One region of the Bacillus cereus group sp. BfR-BA-01430 genome, then DNA from elsewhere that is predicted to be linked to it. Evidence: riboswitches for the same ligand, from Rfam matches in the RefSeq annotation. Region 1 holds a riboswitch; the other holds the start of a gene.

Region 1 (4,204 bases):
CCGCAAGTATGAAATTCCAGAATATAATTGGCCGACATATGAAGCATGTGAGATTCATTCCATGAGTATGGAATTTTTCACATGGCCATGGATGAAGTTATTCTTTGAAGAAGATACAGACAAATATTACTTCTCTCATTTAAGTTCAGCATTATTATTTTTACCATACGGTGTGTCTGTTGATGAATTCCAACATTACGTATATGAAAACCCGGAAGCATCACCAGCAGAACGAAAGGCAGCATGGCGGAATATAGAAAAGAAATATTTACCTCATCGTGATTATGAAAATAATGATTATTTAGAGCGCGGTGGATTCTGGCAACGCCAAGGACATATTTATAATGCACCTTTTTATTATATTGACTACACATTGGCTCAAATTTGTGCGCTCCAATTTTGGAAACGGGCAAGGGAGAATAGACAAGAAGCATGGGATGATTATGTGAATCTTTGCCAACAAGGTGGAAGCCAGTCATTTTTACAATTAGTAGAAACTGCGAATTTAACATCTCCGTTTGCAGAAGGGTGTGTACAAGGAGTTATGAAAGACATTCACGCGTGGTTACATGCAGTAGAGGACACAAAATTGTAAAAAACATATGCTGTTTTTGTTCTGTTTCTCATCGACACATTTATAAAATAATGAGATAATAAAAGAAAATTCAGATTTATTGAAAAGAGGTGTTTCTACATGAAGAAGCACCTCTTTTCACCAAAAAAGAGGGGGGAAATGTATGATTCAATCGAATATAAGTTTGGAGACATTGCTGCAATCATTGCAAGCAACAAGACATGCATTATTATCAGAAGTTGAAATGCTAAATGATACAGACGTAAACATAAAACCACGGCGTGATAAATGGAGTATCATTCAAATTATGCATCATTTACATTTAGTGGAACAGTCTGTTACATCTGCGCTTGTATATGCCCTGCAGAAAAGAGAAGGAAAATTCGTTCCATTTAAAGACCTCCAGTTAACGCTTGATCGAACGTATAAACGCGAAGCTCCTCAACAAATGCAACCTACAGAAACACTTATGAAAAAACAACAAGGAATTCAATTGCTAGAACACTCAAGACAAGAGCTACTTCATACGCTTCATAGTATTATAGATGAAAAAGAACTATGCCAAAATTCATTAAAACATCCGGTTTTTCAAGAACTTAGTTTGTATCAATGGATTCAATTTCTTGATTTACATGAACAAAGACATCTTACCCAATTAAAAGAGGCGAAACATGCTATTTTACAAAGATAGTCACCTTTTTATAGGCAAGAAAGTGAGTGAGCGATTGACTCACTTTTTTTATTAGGATGAAAGAATTTTTTCTGATCATACTTGGAATAATACAAAGATAGAAAGGAGCTGAGAATATGTCCAAAAAGAAGAAAGAAGAAGAACGCGCTTGGAAAGCAAGGAAAGAAAATCAAAAACCACATGGAAAAGTAAAAGCTTTTGCTGAACTTGTAAGTGAAACGGAAAAAACGTGATGGATTGTCATCACGTTTTTTCTAAATAAGGATAAAAAAATTAGATATTTCCCTGATTCTGCACAGTATGATACAATATGCTTTGTCAACGAAAGAAGAAATTCCATGTTATAACATGGGAGAGGTTCGCGAACTCCCTCTATAAAAAACTATGAGAACAACAATATCTTAAGGTATTGTTTTGTTTTTTTATTATGACAGTTCAAGAACGTTCTTTCTTCTTATTTATAATAGAGAAGGAGAATGAGTGAAATGAAAAAAGAGAAAGCAGTTGTTGTTTTTAGTGGTGGTCAAGACAGTACAACATGTTTATTTTGGGCTATGCAACAGTTTGCAGAAGTAGAGGCTGTAACGTTCAACTATAATCAGCGTCATAAATTAGAAATTGAATGTGCAGCGAATATTGCAAAGGAGTTAGGAGTTAAGCATACAGTACTCGATATGAGCCTGTTAAATCAACTTGCTCCCAATGCTTTAACAAGAACAGATATCGAAATTACGCATGAAGAAGGTGAATTACCATCTACATTTGTCGATGGACGAAATTTACTGTTCTTATCATTTGCAGCTGTTTTAGCGAAACAAGTAGGAGCGCGTCATATTGTAACCGGCGTGTGCGAAACAGATTTTAGTGGCTATCCTGATTGTCGTGATGTATTTGTAAAATCATTAAATGTTACATTAAATTTATCTATGGATTATCCGTTTGTCATTCATACGCCGCTTATGTGGATTGATAAGGCGGATACATGGAAGCTATCAGATGAATTAGGTGCATTTGATTTTGTGAGAGAAAAGACTTTAACGTGTTATAACGGAATCATTGGCGATGGATGCGGTGAATGTCCAGCATGTAAACTTCGCAAAGCAGGTTTAGATACGTATCTACAAGAACGCGAAGGAGCGAAGGCATAATGGAACAAAACTTCTTCGGTTTTCGTATTGTAGAAAACTTGCAAAAAATAGATAAGGATATTCAGCGTCAACAATTAAAATATCATAATAAACGAGTAATGGTCAGCAAGGAATTTACATTCGATGCAGCTCATCATTTGCACTGCTATGATGGGAAATGTAAAAACTTACATGGGCACACTTATAAAGTTGTCTTTGGAATTAGTGGATATGTAAATGAAATTGGTATTGCCATTGACTTTGGAGATATAAAAGAAATTTGGAAAAATGAAATTGAAATTTATTTAGATCATCGCTACTTAAACGAAACATTACCAGCGATGAATACGACTGCGGAAAATATGGTCGTTTGGATTTATGAGAAAATGACAGAGGCATTAACAAAAGGAAACCGAGCAGAAGAGTATAAAGGAGTTCGAGTTGAATTTGTCCGTCTGTTTGAAACACCGACAAGTTATGCAGAAGTAAGACGGGAGTGGATGCTCGATGAGTAAAATCCCCGTTTTAGAAATATTCGGTCCAACCATTCAAGGAGAAGGAATGGTTGTGGGCCAAAAAACGATGTTTATTCGTACAGCAGGATGTGACTATAGTTGCGCATGGTGTGATTCTGCTTTTACTTGGGATGGATCGGCAAAAGATCAGATTCGACAAATGACTCCAGACGAAATTTGGAAGGAACTTATTGAGATTGGTGGAGAAAATTTTTCACATGTAACAATTTCAGGTGGGAATCCAGTGTTACTGAAACATATGAAAGAACTTTTAGAGATATTAAAAGAGAATAACATTCGGACCGCCATTGAAACGCAAGGGAGTAAATGGAAAGAATGGCTTTTGAATATAGATGAAATCACAATTTCACCGAAACCGCCAAGTTCAAAAATGAAAACAAATTTTACGATGTTAGACTCAGTAATAGAAAGATTAGTAGATAAAAATATGAGTTTAAAAGTAGTTGTCTTTGATGATGATGACTTTGAATACGCAAAGAAAGTTCATGAACGTTATCCGCATGTACCATTTTTCCTACAGGTTGGAAACGATGATACAAAAACAGCAGAGGACGCAGTGTTAATTCCTAAATTGTTACAGAAATATGAATGGTTAATTGAAAAGGCGGTTCATAGTAAAGAAATGAATGATGCAAAAGTATTACCTCAGCTTCATGCCTTAGTATGGGGAAATAAGCGAGGCGTATAAGTGAATAGAAGGGATGTTTAAAGATGGCAGGAAGATTAGATGAAGATTTAAAAGATGTAACGTTGCTTGGAAATCAAAATACAAAATATTTATTTGAATATAGCCCGGAAATTTTAGAGACTTTTGATAATAATCATCCAAATCGTGATTATTTTGTGAAATTCAATTGTCCTGAATTTACAAGTCTATGTCCAAAAACAGGACAACCAGATTTTGCAACAATTTATATTAGTTACATTCCTGAGAAAAAAATGGTGGAAAGTAAATCATTAAAGTTATACTTATTTAGTTTCCGTAACCATGGTGATTTTCATGAGGATTGTATGAATGTGATTATGAACGATTTAATAGAATTAATGGATCCGCGTTATATTGAAGTGTGGGGGAAATTTACGCCACGCGGTGGTATTTCAATCGATCCATATTGTAACTATGGGCGCCCAGGTACGAAGTATGAGAAAATGGCAGAGTATCGCATGATGAATCATGATTTATATCCGGAAACAGTTGATAACCGTTGATGAGAAAGGATCTGTACGTTGTGTACAGATCCTTTTTATCTAGGAAGTTATGCATATTGATTAATTA
Region 2 (4,204 bases), 230 kb from region 1:
CTCCCCAAATAAAGGAGACGAATAATAAAGCAAAAGGAGCAACCCACTCTTTCTTCACATTAAGACCTCCGTTCGTTTTGTAAAATTGCTTTTCTTGCTAGCTCATCTGCAACTTTATTTTGACTGCTTGGAACCCACTTAATAAAGAAAAGCTCAAACTTTTCAATATATGTTAATGCCTCTTGTAAAAGCGGAGCATATGTTTTATTTTTTGCATATTCTTTTTCAATTGCACGTTCTACAAGCTGAGAATCGGTGCGAAAGGATACAATGCTATAATTATGTTCTATACAATATTTTAATGCGATAAGTAAGGCATGGTACTCAGCTTCATGGTTTGACATGACCCCAAGAGGGATAGATAATTGAACCGGTTGCTGAATTCCTTTAATAAAAACGCCTGCACCAGAAGGACCAGGATTTCCTTTTGATGCGCCATCAATATATACTTCAATCAAAATAAGATACCTCCGTTAATGAATTGTAAGGCTCCCCGCCTTATTTATGAGAAAAGCGGGGGAGAACGTTATATATGTACTATCCAATTGTAATGCTATAGCGACATGTAAATGTTTCATTCGCTTGTAAAGACTGAATTCCCTTTTTCTCTTTGAAATCTTTTGCTCGGTTTACTTCATCAGCAATTCCATACCAAGGTTCAATGCAGAGGAAAGGAGCGTCATTTCCGGGTGTCCATACACCGACGAATGGGAAGCCTGTAAATGTTACTTTCACAAATTTATTATGCTTATGAGATCGAATTGCGATTTCATTCGTATTCATATTTTCAAAAATAAGAGCATCATTTTTAAATAAATCATATGTGAGTGGTAACTCTGATGCATGATCTACAATAAGTTGTTTTTCTTTTGAAAGAAATGGTCCTTCTAAAACGCTAGTTTCTAAATATTCTGGTCCACGGAATGCGAGATAGTAGTCTGTAAATGATGTACTTTCTACAATCGGGCAATTGAATCCAGGGTGAGCACCAATGGAAAAGAACATTTCTTTCGAAGACGGATTATGTACGTTGTAGGTAACGTGTAGACTTTGCCCCTCGAGTTCATAAGAAACGAATAATTCAAATTCATAGGGATATTTTTGTAACGTTTCTGCATTGCTCGTGACGATATAAGTAATATTTGTTTCACTCTGTTCTTTTATAGAAAAGGTAAGGTCGCGGGCAAAACCGTGTTGTGTTAATGAGTAGGCAGTACCATCTACATAATATGTATGATCGACTAATCTGCCGACGATTGGGAATAAAATGGGAGAACGGCGTCCCCAATAGTGAGCGTCTCCTTGCCATAAGTATTCGGTGTTGTCTTCTTTTAAGCGAATGCTTTGCAGTTCTGCACCTTTTTCAGAGATGGAAACGATTACTTTTTCATTTTGAATTGTTGCGATCATGAAGTGAAACCTCCTAAATAGTTCATCGTTTTTATTATACGTTGTCTATAAGAAAAAAGGTAGTAATCTATTGACGGATGGTTAGCTATTGCGTACAATATAAAATTGTTGTGTAAAAACGAATCACGTGGTTCGAAACCATCCCACGTAAAAAAACTAAGGAGTTTTTATGATGAATATTAAAACGTTAGTTGGAAATGGTATTCTTGCAGCTTTATATATTGCTGTTTCCATACTGATTCAGCCATTTGGCTTTACAAATGTACAGTTCCGGGTGTCGGAGATGTTCAATCATCTCGTTGTATTTAATAAAAAATCCATTTACGGAATTGTTTTAGGTGTATTTTTAACAAACTTATTTTTCTCACCGATGATTGCATACGATTTAGTATTTGGAGTAGGACAGTCAGTTTTTGCGCTTCTTGCTACTATTATTTCGATGCGCTTTATTAAAGGAGTTTGGGCACGGATGATTTTTAATACAGTTATCTTTACGATTACAATGTTTATGATAGCGATTGAACTTCATCTTGCATTTGATCTACCATTTTTATTGACATGGCTTACATGTGCAGCTGGTGAATTTGTTGTCATGGCAGTTGGAATGCCAGTTATGTATTGGATCAATAAACGAGTACAATTTGAAAAAATGATGTAAATCATAAAGAAAGAGGCCGCGCCAATTGAAATAGATTGGGCGGCCTTTTTTTACATAAAGTGAAACGTTAATCTTTATCCCGCACCGATTCTACATCTTGAGGTGGGCGCCTTACTACTTTAAAATAGCAAGAGAAACGTTTCCCTAAAAAATGAAATGCTCATATAACAAATGGATACCGGATTCATTCGCATATAATACACGGATTTTTGATAAAATATAATAATAAATAAGAAGTCTTCTATAAGGGGAAAATAATATGAAATATAAAATTCATTGGCACTATAAAACAAAACATGGTCTTCAAACTGAGTTAACAACAGAGTATATAAGTATCGAGGAAGCACTTCAATTTGCAGCTGACTTTGAGAAAACTGGGCGTGTAAAGACCCTTGTATTTTATGATGAAATGAATGTAGAGTGGACGCTAAAAGAAATGAAAAAGCTCAGTAAACAAGTAGAAGAGGAACCACAAGATATTCATCTTTATTTTGATGGTGGCTACGATATTGAAACAAAAACAGCGGGGATTGGGATATGCGTCTACTATAAAAAGGGAAGTAGTAATTACCGAATTCGCCGCAATGCTTACATAGAAGGAATATACGATAATAATGAAGCTGAATATGCAGCGTTACAATATGGCATACATGTATTGGAAGAGTTACAAGTGAGATATGAAGTAGTTAGACTACGCGGTGACTCGCAAGTTGTACTGCAACAACTTGCTGGAAAATGGCCATGCTACGATGAGCATTTGAATCATTATTTAGATCAGATTGAACAAAAGGCGAAGCAAATGAAATTGAAGCTAATCTTTGAGCCAGTAGCGCGAAAACAAAATAAGGAGGCTCATCAATTGGCGACGCAGGCGCTAGAAGGGACAGCAATCGATAGTCATATAGAAATAACTGGATAGAGGGGTGTAGTGGTGAATAAAAAGCGACTGATTGTTGAGGTAAATGATTTATTAGAGACATATTGTCAAGACTGTTTTTTACAAGAACATAATCGGCAAACGCATAGTAAGTACTACGCCCATTCGTTTTGTATTCGGCAATGCACAGTTGGACAACAGTTAAAGAAATATGGAGATCAATTATCATAAAAAACATCCAGAGGTTCCTTTCTCTGGATGTTTTTATCATCTCACTTTTTCCTCTCATGTATAGAATTTAGTGAGAGGGAAGGTTAATGCTTCGCTTCTTGTAATTGATGCTCGCATTGGTCTAATTTTTTTTCTTCATTTCGTAAAAAAGGTTCATCTAAATCCGTTGCAACGGATTTCATAATTTCAAGTTGAGAGCGTGCCGACTCAACTGCATTTGTCGCATGCTCCAGGGATTCTGGGTCCATTGTAATCGTTGCAGAACCTACTAGTTTTTGTGCACTTTCTACGCGGAATTTTACTTCTTCAAAATCATTTACATGTGAGCCCATACTGATTACCTCCTTTGTACTTTCACATTTCACATAGTTTTTGCTCTGCAAAAGGGAAATATACAAAGGAATAATAAAGGAGGCTACCTGTTTGGTAACCTCCTATTATACGTTAGATTAAAGTTTTACTACGTTAGCTGCTTGAGGTCCGCGGTTACCTTCAACGATGTCGAAAGAAACTTCTTGACCTTCTTCTAAAGATTTGTAGCCTTCGCCTTGGATTGCTGTGAAGTGTACGAATACATCGTCAGCACCTTCGATTTCGATGAAACCAAAACCTTTTTCGTTGTTAAACCATTTTACTTTTCCTTGCATGTTACAATTCCTCCTAAAAAACAATTACTTTTTCATTTAGTCATATTCATTTCAAATATTGGCACATTCCCAAAACTAGAAATGCTATATTCTCGAATATTCTGCTAAATGATTAATTTAAATATACACGAAATGGTAGAATTTAGTCAAGTAAGCGGTTTTAAATTTTTGTATTTTTAAATAATTTTTTGCCCAAATTTCTTATATTTTGAATGAAACAAAATACGTAGGAACTGCATTGATTCCAACTTTTCTTTATTATTTTGGAATCCCATTTTAATGGAAAATAAATTCTGTTGTTTTTCTTCATGTGTTTCGATAGGAGAGATGCGTGCAAGTCCTTCTGTTATAGTATGAGAGTAGTTTTCAATCGTTTTTTAG

What was found. A riboswitch is a leader RNA that binds a small molecule or an ion and turns the genes downstream of it on or off. The one in region 1 is predicted to bind preQ1.
Positions count from the first base shown of each region.
Region 2: another riboswitch for preQ1. It lies ahead of MR058_RS03850 (QueT transporter family protein); the one in region 1 lies ahead of queC (7-cyano-7-deazaguanine synthase QueC).

Region 1 is NZ_JAKUEW010000001.1:501,099-505,302, forward strand. Features, by position in the region: gene MR058_RS02565 (M3 family oligoendopeptidase) at 1-595, shown strand, start outside; gene MR058_RS02570 (DinB family protein) at 738-1,265, shown strand; gene MR058_RS02575 (DUF6254 family protein) at 1,382-1,498, shown strand; PreQ1 riboswitch class I at 1,614-1,657, shown strand; gene queC (7-cyano-7-deazaguanine synthase QueC) at 1,751-2,413, shown strand; gene queD (6-carboxytetrahydropterin synthase QueD) at 2,413-2,907, shown strand; gene queE (7-carboxy-7-deazaguanine synthase QueE) at 2,900-3,616, shown strand; gene queF (preQ(1) synthase) at 3,640-4,137, shown strand; gene MR058_RS02600 (YkvS family protein) at 4,185-4,204, opposite strand, start outside.
Region 2 is NZ_JAKUEW010000001.1:735,716-739,919, forward strand. Features, by position in the region: gene MR058_RS03835 (DMT family transporter) at 1-58, opposite strand, end outside; gene MR058_RS03840 (reverse transcriptase-like protein) at 60-458, opposite strand; gene MR058_RS03845 (aldose 1-epimerase family protein) at 538-1,410, opposite strand; PreQ1 riboswitch class I at 1,532-1,576, shown strand; gene MR058_RS03850 (QueT transporter family protein) at 1,583-2,068, shown strand; gene MR058_RS03855 (ribonuclease H family protein) at 2,328-2,987, shown strand; gene MR058_RS03860 (zinc-finger domain-containing protein) at 3,000-3,176, shown strand; gene MR058_RS03865 (DUF2564 family protein) at 3,260-3,508, opposite strand; gene cspD (cold-shock protein CspD) at 3,626-3,823, opposite strand.